Regions from separate parts of the Streptomyces sp. NPDC059201 genome, predicted to be linked through region 1. Evidence: riboswitches for the same ligand, from Rfam matches in the RefSeq annotation. Region 1 holds a riboswitch; each other region holds the start of a gene.

Evidence for each region. Region 1 has a riboswitch for cobalamin ahead of ACFXMG_RS07800 (prenyltransferase/squalene oxidase repeat-containing protein). Riboswitches for the same ligand answer to the same signal wherever they lie in the genome.
Region 2: another riboswitch for cobalamin. It lies ahead of cobN (cobaltochelatase subunit CobN); the one in region 1 lies ahead of ACFXMG_RS07800 (prenyltransferase/squalene oxidase repeat-containing protein).
Region 3: another riboswitch for cobalamin. It lies ahead of ACFXMG_RS31690 (ABC transporter substrate-binding protein); the one in region 1 lies ahead of ACFXMG_RS07800 (prenyltransferase/squalene oxidase repeat-containing protein).

Annotation. Positions count from the first base shown of each region.
Region 1 covers NZ_JBHZBB010000002.1:437,018-439,270, forward strand. Annotated here, with positions in the region: gene ACFXMG_RS07800 (prenyltransferase/squalene oxidase repeat-containing protein) at 1-1,005, opposite strand, end outside; cobalamin riboswitch at 1,083-1,220, opposite strand; gene ACFXMG_RS07805 (MBL fold metallo-hydrolase) at 1,297-2,253, opposite strand, start outside.
Region 2 covers NZ_JBHZBB010000007.1:195,522-197,774, forward strand. Annotated here, with positions in the region: gene cobN (cobaltochelatase subunit CobN) at 1-1,323, opposite strand, end outside; cobalamin riboswitch at 1,362-1,498, opposite strand; gene ACFXMG_RS23220 (cobalamin biosynthesis protein CobG) at 1,578-2,253, shown strand, end outside.
Region 3 covers NZ_JBHZBB010000012.1:94,113-96,365, forward strand. Annotated here, with positions in the region: gene ACFXMG_RS31680 (amino acid permease) at 1-619, shown strand, start outside; gene ACFXMG_RS31685 (Mov34/MPN/PAD-1 family protein) at 696-1,121, shown strand; cobalamin riboswitch at 1,099-1,243, shown strand; gene ACFXMG_RS31690 (ABC transporter substrate-binding protein) at 1,283-2,253, shown strand, end outside.

The DNA of each region.
Region 1 (2,253 bases):
GGACTCCTTCGCCCAGGGGGCCGCGTTCTGCTCCAGCCACTGGAGCGCGGGCTCCGCGAGGCGGGCGGTGCCGGCGGCGGCGAGGGCGACGACGGCGTCGGCGGTGTTGCCGAAGTCCGGCTTCGGCTCGGTGTCGGTGGCGCCGGGCAGCGGCGGGGTGGTGAGGTGGCCGGTCTGCACGAGCGCCTTGGCGAGGTAGGAGGCGCCGTTGAGGGCGGCCCGCTCGACGGTCGGCTCGGAGAGGTCGACACAGGTCGGGGCCTGCGGCGGGGTGGCCTTGACGGCGGTGATGCCCTTGCCGAGCCCGGCGAGGGTGGCCGCGGCGGTCGCGTCCGCGTTGGCGAGCAGCTTGCCCGCCTTGTCGGGCTGGTACGCGAAGGCGCCCGGCCCCTCGTCGTCGGAGCAGGGCAGCGCGAGCGCGAGCAGCGCGTCGTACGGGGTGCGGCCCTCGGCCGAGGTGTACGAACCGGGCTTGACGCCCGACGCGGCGAGCGCGCTGACGACGATGGAGGTCGAGTTGGCGTCGCTGGGGCCGCCGGGGGTGTAGCTCCAGCCGCCGTCCTTGTTCTGTACGCCGCGCAGCCAGCCGTAGCCGGCCTTGACCGCGGTGTCGATCTTCGTCGGGTCGGCGGCCTCGCGGCGGACCGCGCCGAGCGCCTGGAGGGCGACGGCGGTGGCGTTGGAGTCCCGCATCGTCTTGGCGTCGCACGGCTTCGTGGTGTCCGCGCGGTACGAGGCGAAGGAGCCGTCCGCGCACTGCTGGCCGAGCAGCCAGTCCACGGCCTGGTCGGCGGGCTGGTAGCCGGTGGCGCGCTGGGCGAGGAAGGCGAGCGACTGGCGCCAGACGCCGTCGTACGTCGGGTCGCTCTTGCCGTACAGACCGGGCGGGAGCGCGGCGGCGGAAGCGCTCGGCGAGGGCGCGGCGGAGGCCGTTCCGGTCGCGGCGGTGGCGAGCACGGCTGCCGCTGCGGTGAGCGCGGCGGCGGCGCGACGGACGCTGATCATGTGTGCCTCTCGTGCGGGCACCGGACACCGGTGCCCCGCGCGGGGCCCGCGTCCGGCGCCGTATTCCTCGACGGTGCCGGCGCTCACGTCCCGGGGCAGGGCGTTCCGACTCACTGTTCTTCCGAACGGCTCACGGTTGCGGGTCAGCGCCGGATTCGCACCGGCTTTCCCCTGCTCGGGCATGAAGACGACCGGGCCACTCTACCGGCCCGTAGGACCCGCTCCCCGGGCGTGCGAGCCGCGTCACACCGCCACGCGACAGCCGCGTCACACCGCCACGCGCAGGCCGCGTCACACCGCCACGTACGCCACCGGCTCCGTCCCCGTCACGGCCTCCGCGCGGCCCAGCTTGACCAGGCGGCGGATGTGGGCCTCGGCCTCGCTGACGGCGATGTTGCGGGAGCCGTACGGGATGCGGTCCCAGGGGCGGTTCCACTCCATGCGCTCGGCGAGCTGCCACGGGGTGAGGGGGGTGGTGAGGAGGGCGAGGAGTCCGGTGAGCCGGTCCTCGTGGTGGTCGAGGAGTTCGCGGACCCGTCCGGCGGCGTCGGGGAAGGCGTGCTGGTGGGCGGGGAGGACCTCGGCGACGCCGAGCCGTCCGATCCGCTCCAGCGAGTCGAGGTAGTCGCCGAGGGGGTCGGTCACCGTGGCGTCGTCGGGGTCTTCGTAGAGGCCGATGTGCGGGGAGATGCCCGGCAGCAGGTGGTCGCCGGAGAAGAGCCGGCCGTGGCCGGGGAGTCCGGCGGGGTGCTGTTCCTCCAGGTGGAGGCAGACGTGGCCGGGGGTGTGGCCGGGGGTCCAGACGGCGCGGAGCCTGCGCCCGGCGAGGTCGAGGAGTTCGCCGGGGACGATCTCCCGGTCGGGGAGGGCCGCGCCGAGGCCGGGCAGGGTGCGCATCCGGCCGCCGGAGCGGGCGGCGCGCAGCGGGGCGAGGTGGTCCTCGGGGGCGCCGGCGGCGGCGAGCTTGCGGGCGAGGTAGTCGAGCCAGGTGGCGGGGTCGGACTCGCGGGTGCGGCGGACGACGGCGGTGTCGGCGGCGTGCATGGCGATCCAGGCCCCGGACTCCTCCCGGACCCGGCCGGACAGTCCGTGGTGGTCGGGGTGGTGGTGGGTGATGACGACCCCGTGGACGTCCCGTACGCCGATCCCCAACGCGCCCAGCCCGGCGGTGAGTTCGCTCCACGAATCGGGGTCGTCCCAGCCGGTGTCGACGAGGACCGGGCCCCGGTCGGTGTCGAGGACGTGGAC
Region 2 (2,253 bases), on a different contig from region 1:
CTCCACCTGCTCGCGCAGCTCGGCGGGCAGCTCGGCGTACCAGCGCTTGTAGTCGGCGGCCGGGATGCGGACCGGGTTCTTCGCCAGCTGCTCCTCGGTGAGCCAGTCCTGGTCGTGGCCGCCGGCCTCGATGAGGGCGTAGATCAGCTCGTCGCCGTCGCCGGAGACGAGGCCCGGCAGGTCCGCCTCGGGGCCGAAGTCGTAGCCCTCGGCGATCAGGCGGCGCAGCAGGGAGACGGCGGAGGCGGGGGTGTCGAGGCCGACCGCGTTGCCGATGCGGGAGTGCTTGGTGGGGTACGCGGAGAGGACGAGCGCGAGCCTCTTCTCGGCGTTCGGGATGTGCCGGAGGCGGGCGTGGCGGACGGCGATGCCGGCGACGCGGGCGGCGCGCTCGGCGTCGGCGACGTACGCGGGCAGCCCGTCGGCGTCGATCTCCTTGAAGGAGAACGGGACGGTGATGAGCCGCCCGTCGAACTCGGGGACGGCGACCTGGCTGGCTGCGTCCAGCGGCGACAGGCCCTCGTCGTTCTCGTCCCAGGCGGAGCGCGAGCCGGTCAGGCAGAGCGCCTGGAGCACCGGCACGTCGAGCGCGGCGAGCGCGCCCGCGTCCCACGCCTCCTCGTCGCCGCCCGCCTGCGCGGCGGCGGGCTTGGTGCCGCCGGCGGCGAGGACGGTGGTGACGATGGCGTCGGCTCCGCGCAGGACGGCGAGCAGCTCCTCCTCGGGGGCCCGCAGGGAGGCCACGTACAGCGGCAGCGCGCGGGCCCCGGCGTCCTCGATGGCGTCGCAGAGGGCGCCGACGAAGGCGGTGTTCCCGCTCATGTGGTGGGCGCGGTAGTAGAGCACCGCGATGACCGGTCCGGTCCCGTTCCGCTCGGCGCGGTCGAGGGGGCCCCAGGTGGGGGCGGCGGCCGGTGCCTCGAAGCCGTGGCCGGTGAGCAGCACGGTGTCGGAGAGGAAGCGGGCCAGCTGCTCCAGGTTGCCGGGTCCGCCGTGGGCGAGGTAGGCGTGCGCCTCGGTGGCGACGCCGATCGGCACGGTGGAGGCGGCCATCAGCTGGGCGTCGGGTGCCTGTTCGCCGCTGAGCACGACGACCGGCTTTCCGCTCGCGAGGAGCGTGTCGAGCCCCTCCTGCCAGGAGCGGACCCCGCCGAGCAGCCGGACGACGACGAGCTCGACCCCGTCGAGGAGCCCGGTCAGGTCACCCAGCGGAAGCCGGGAGGGATTGGCGAAGCGGTACGCGACCGGCCCTTCGGGCGCGGCAGCGTTCGCCGCGCGGGCACTGAGCAGGTCGGTGTCGGAGTGCGACAGCAGCAGGAGCATGGCGAGGCTCAGGCCCTTCCTCGGGGTTGTCCGCGCCCCGGGTGGTCGTATGGACGGCGGGAGTTCCTGACTCACCCGAACCGTCCCCGGTACGGGCTCACAGTGGCGGGACCGCGCCGGATTCTCACCGGGCTTCCTCCCCGGGGTCCTGGGACCCCATGCCGATCTGCATAGTAGATCGTGCGGTCGGCGCGCCGGAGGGGGCCGGAGAGTCGGCCGGATCACACCCGGTGGTCGTCCGGTTCCCCGTGGGTATGCTCGCCGCCATGCCGCCGACCCCACCCACGACGCCCGAACCGGGCGAACCCCGCATACGGGACCGTGGCGACGCGTGCCCCGGGGCGCTGCGTCTGCATGGCGCCGATGACGGGTTCCTGGCTCGACTCCGGCTGCCCGGGGGGCGGTTGACGGCGCGTCAGGTGGAGGTGCTGGCGGGGGCCGCCGCGTCTCTGGGGGACGGGCGGGTCAGTGTGACCTCGCGGGGGAACGCGGAGCTGCGGGGGCTCGGGGAGGGGTGCGGGGCGGAGCTGGCCGCGGTGCTCGGGGCGGCGGGGCTGCTGCCGTCCCCGACGCACGAGCGGGTCCGCAACATCGTGGCCTCGCCCGCCGCCGGGCTCGACGGACTCGGCCACGCGGACGTGCAGTTGTGGGTGCGGGAGCTGGACGCGGCCCTCTGCGCGGAGCCCCGCGCGGCGGGCCTCTCCGGGCGTTTCCTCTTCGTCCTCGACGACGGGCGCGGCGATGTGACCGGCCTCGGCGGCGATGTGACCTTGATCGCAGCACCGGACGGCGCCGCGCTCCTGACGGCGGGCTCCCGGACCTTCCGGCTGTCCGCCGCCGACGCCGTCCCCGCCGCCCTCGCCTGCGCCCTCGCCTTCCTCGACGCGGCCGCCGGCACCGGCGCGTGGCGCCCGCGCGAGCTTCCCGCCG
Region 3 (2,253 bases), on a different contig from region 1:
CTCGGTCGTCCCGTGGACCGAGTTCCAGCCCGGCGTCTCCCCGTTCGTCGCCGCCTTCGAGAAGATGGGCCTCGGCGTCGGCGCCGCCATCGTCAACTTCGTCGTGCTGACCGCCGCGCTCTCCTCCTGCAACTCCGGCATGTACTCCACCGGCCGCATGCTGCGCGACCTCGCGCTCAACGGCCAGGGCCCGAAGGTCTTCACCAAGCTCACCAAGGGCGGCACCCCGCTCATCGGCCTGACCTTCTCCGCCGCCCTCATGCTCGTCGGCGTCTGGATCAACTACGTCGCCCCGGGCAAGGCGTTCGAGTACGTCGTCTCCTTCGCCACCATCTCCGGAATGTGGGCCTGGATCATGATCCTGGTCAGCCAGATCCGCTACCGCCGCAAGTGCGACCGCGGCGAGCTGCCCGAGTCCACCTTCAAGGCCCCCGGCGCCCCCTGGACGAGCTGGTTCGCGCTCCTCTTCATCGGCATGGTCATCGTCATGATGGGCGTCGACGAGGGCGCCCGCGTCTCGCTCTACTGCGCCCCGGTGTGGGGACTCATCCTCACCGTCGCCTACCTGGTGCTCAAGGCCCGCAACCCCGAGGGCGCCGCCTTCGCCAAGCGCTCCTGACCCACCCCGTCCCAGCATCCGGGCCGCCCCGTACCACTCCTCGGTACGCGGCGGCCCGTCGGCTTATCCTGTCGCCATGCTGACCCTCACCCGAGACCTGTACGACCGCATCGTGGACCACGCGCGGGCGGACCACCCCGACGAGGCATGCGGCGTCGTCGCGGGACCGGTCGGCTCGGGCCGCCCCGAGCGCTTCATCCCGATGCTCAACGCCGCCCGCTCGCCCACCTTCTACGAGTTCGACTCCGCCGACCTCCTCAAGCTCTACCGCGACATGGACGACCGGGACGAGGAGCCCGTGATCATCTACCACTCGCACACGGCGACCGAGGCGTACCCCTCCCGCACCGACATCACCTACGCCAACGAGCCCGGCGCCCACTACGTCCTCGTCTCCACCGCGGACACCGACGCCGCCGGACCCTTCCAGTTCCGCTCGTACACGATCGTCGACGGAATCGTGACCGAGGAGGACGTCAAGGTCGTCGAGGCGTACGAGTAGTCTGACCCCGACCTTCAGGGCGGCAGGAGCCAGGAAGCCGGTGCGAGTCCGGCGCGGTCCCGCCACTGTGACCACACCCCCCGTGTGGGAGCCAGGAACTGACCTGCCGCCTTCTCACCACCGATCGGGGACGTGGAAATCCCCGGAGGAGGCCCTCCGCCATGACCCGGCGCCCCCGGCTGCTCGCCGCCACCGCCCTGCTGCCCCTGCTCGCCGCCTGCGCCGGCCCCGCGAGCGACCAGGACGCCGCGAAGCCCGCCCCCGGCTTCCCGTACACCGTCACCAACTGCGGCGAGACCACCACGTTCAAGGCCCCGCCGAAGCGCGCGGTCACCATGAACCAGCACGTCACCGAGATCCTCCTCGCCCTCGGCCTGGAGAAGTCCCTCGCCGGCACCGCCTACCTCGACGACGCGATCCTGCCCGCCTACCAGAAGGCGTACGACTCGGTCCCCGTCCTCTCCAAGGAGTACCCCTCCAAGGAGGCGCTGCTCGCCGCGAACCCCGACTTCGTCTATGGCGGCTACGCCTCCGCCTTCGACGCCAAGGACGGCCGCGCCCGCGACGACCTGGGCAAGGCCGGCATCACCACCCGCCTCAACAGCGAGTCCTGCCCCGCCGGCACCCCCACGGTCGACGACCTCTACCGCGAGGTCACCGAGGTCGGCCGCACCTTCGGCGTCCCCGACCGGGCCGAGAAGTGGAACAAGGAGGCCCGCGCCACCGTCGCCGCCACCGAGAAGCGCCTCGGCGGCCTCGACCCCGTCTCCGTCTTCGTCTACGACAGCGGCGACAAGACCGCCTTCACCGCCGGCGGCAAGGGCATCGGCAACGAGCTCATCAGCCGGGCCGGCGGCCGCAACGTCTTCGCCGACCTCCCCAAGGCGTTCGGCGACGCCACCTGGGAGCAGGTCGTCGCCCGCAAGCCCGAGGTCATCGTCATCTACGACTACGGCTCCACCACCGTCGAGCAGAAGAAGAAGCGCCTCCTCGACGACCCCGCCCTCAAGGACGTCCCCGCGGTCAAGAACCGCCGCTTCGCCGTCCTCCCGCTCTCCGACACCGTCCTCGGCGTCCGCGTCCCCGCCGCCGTCGACAAGCTCGCCGCCCAGCTCCACCCGGCCACCGGCCG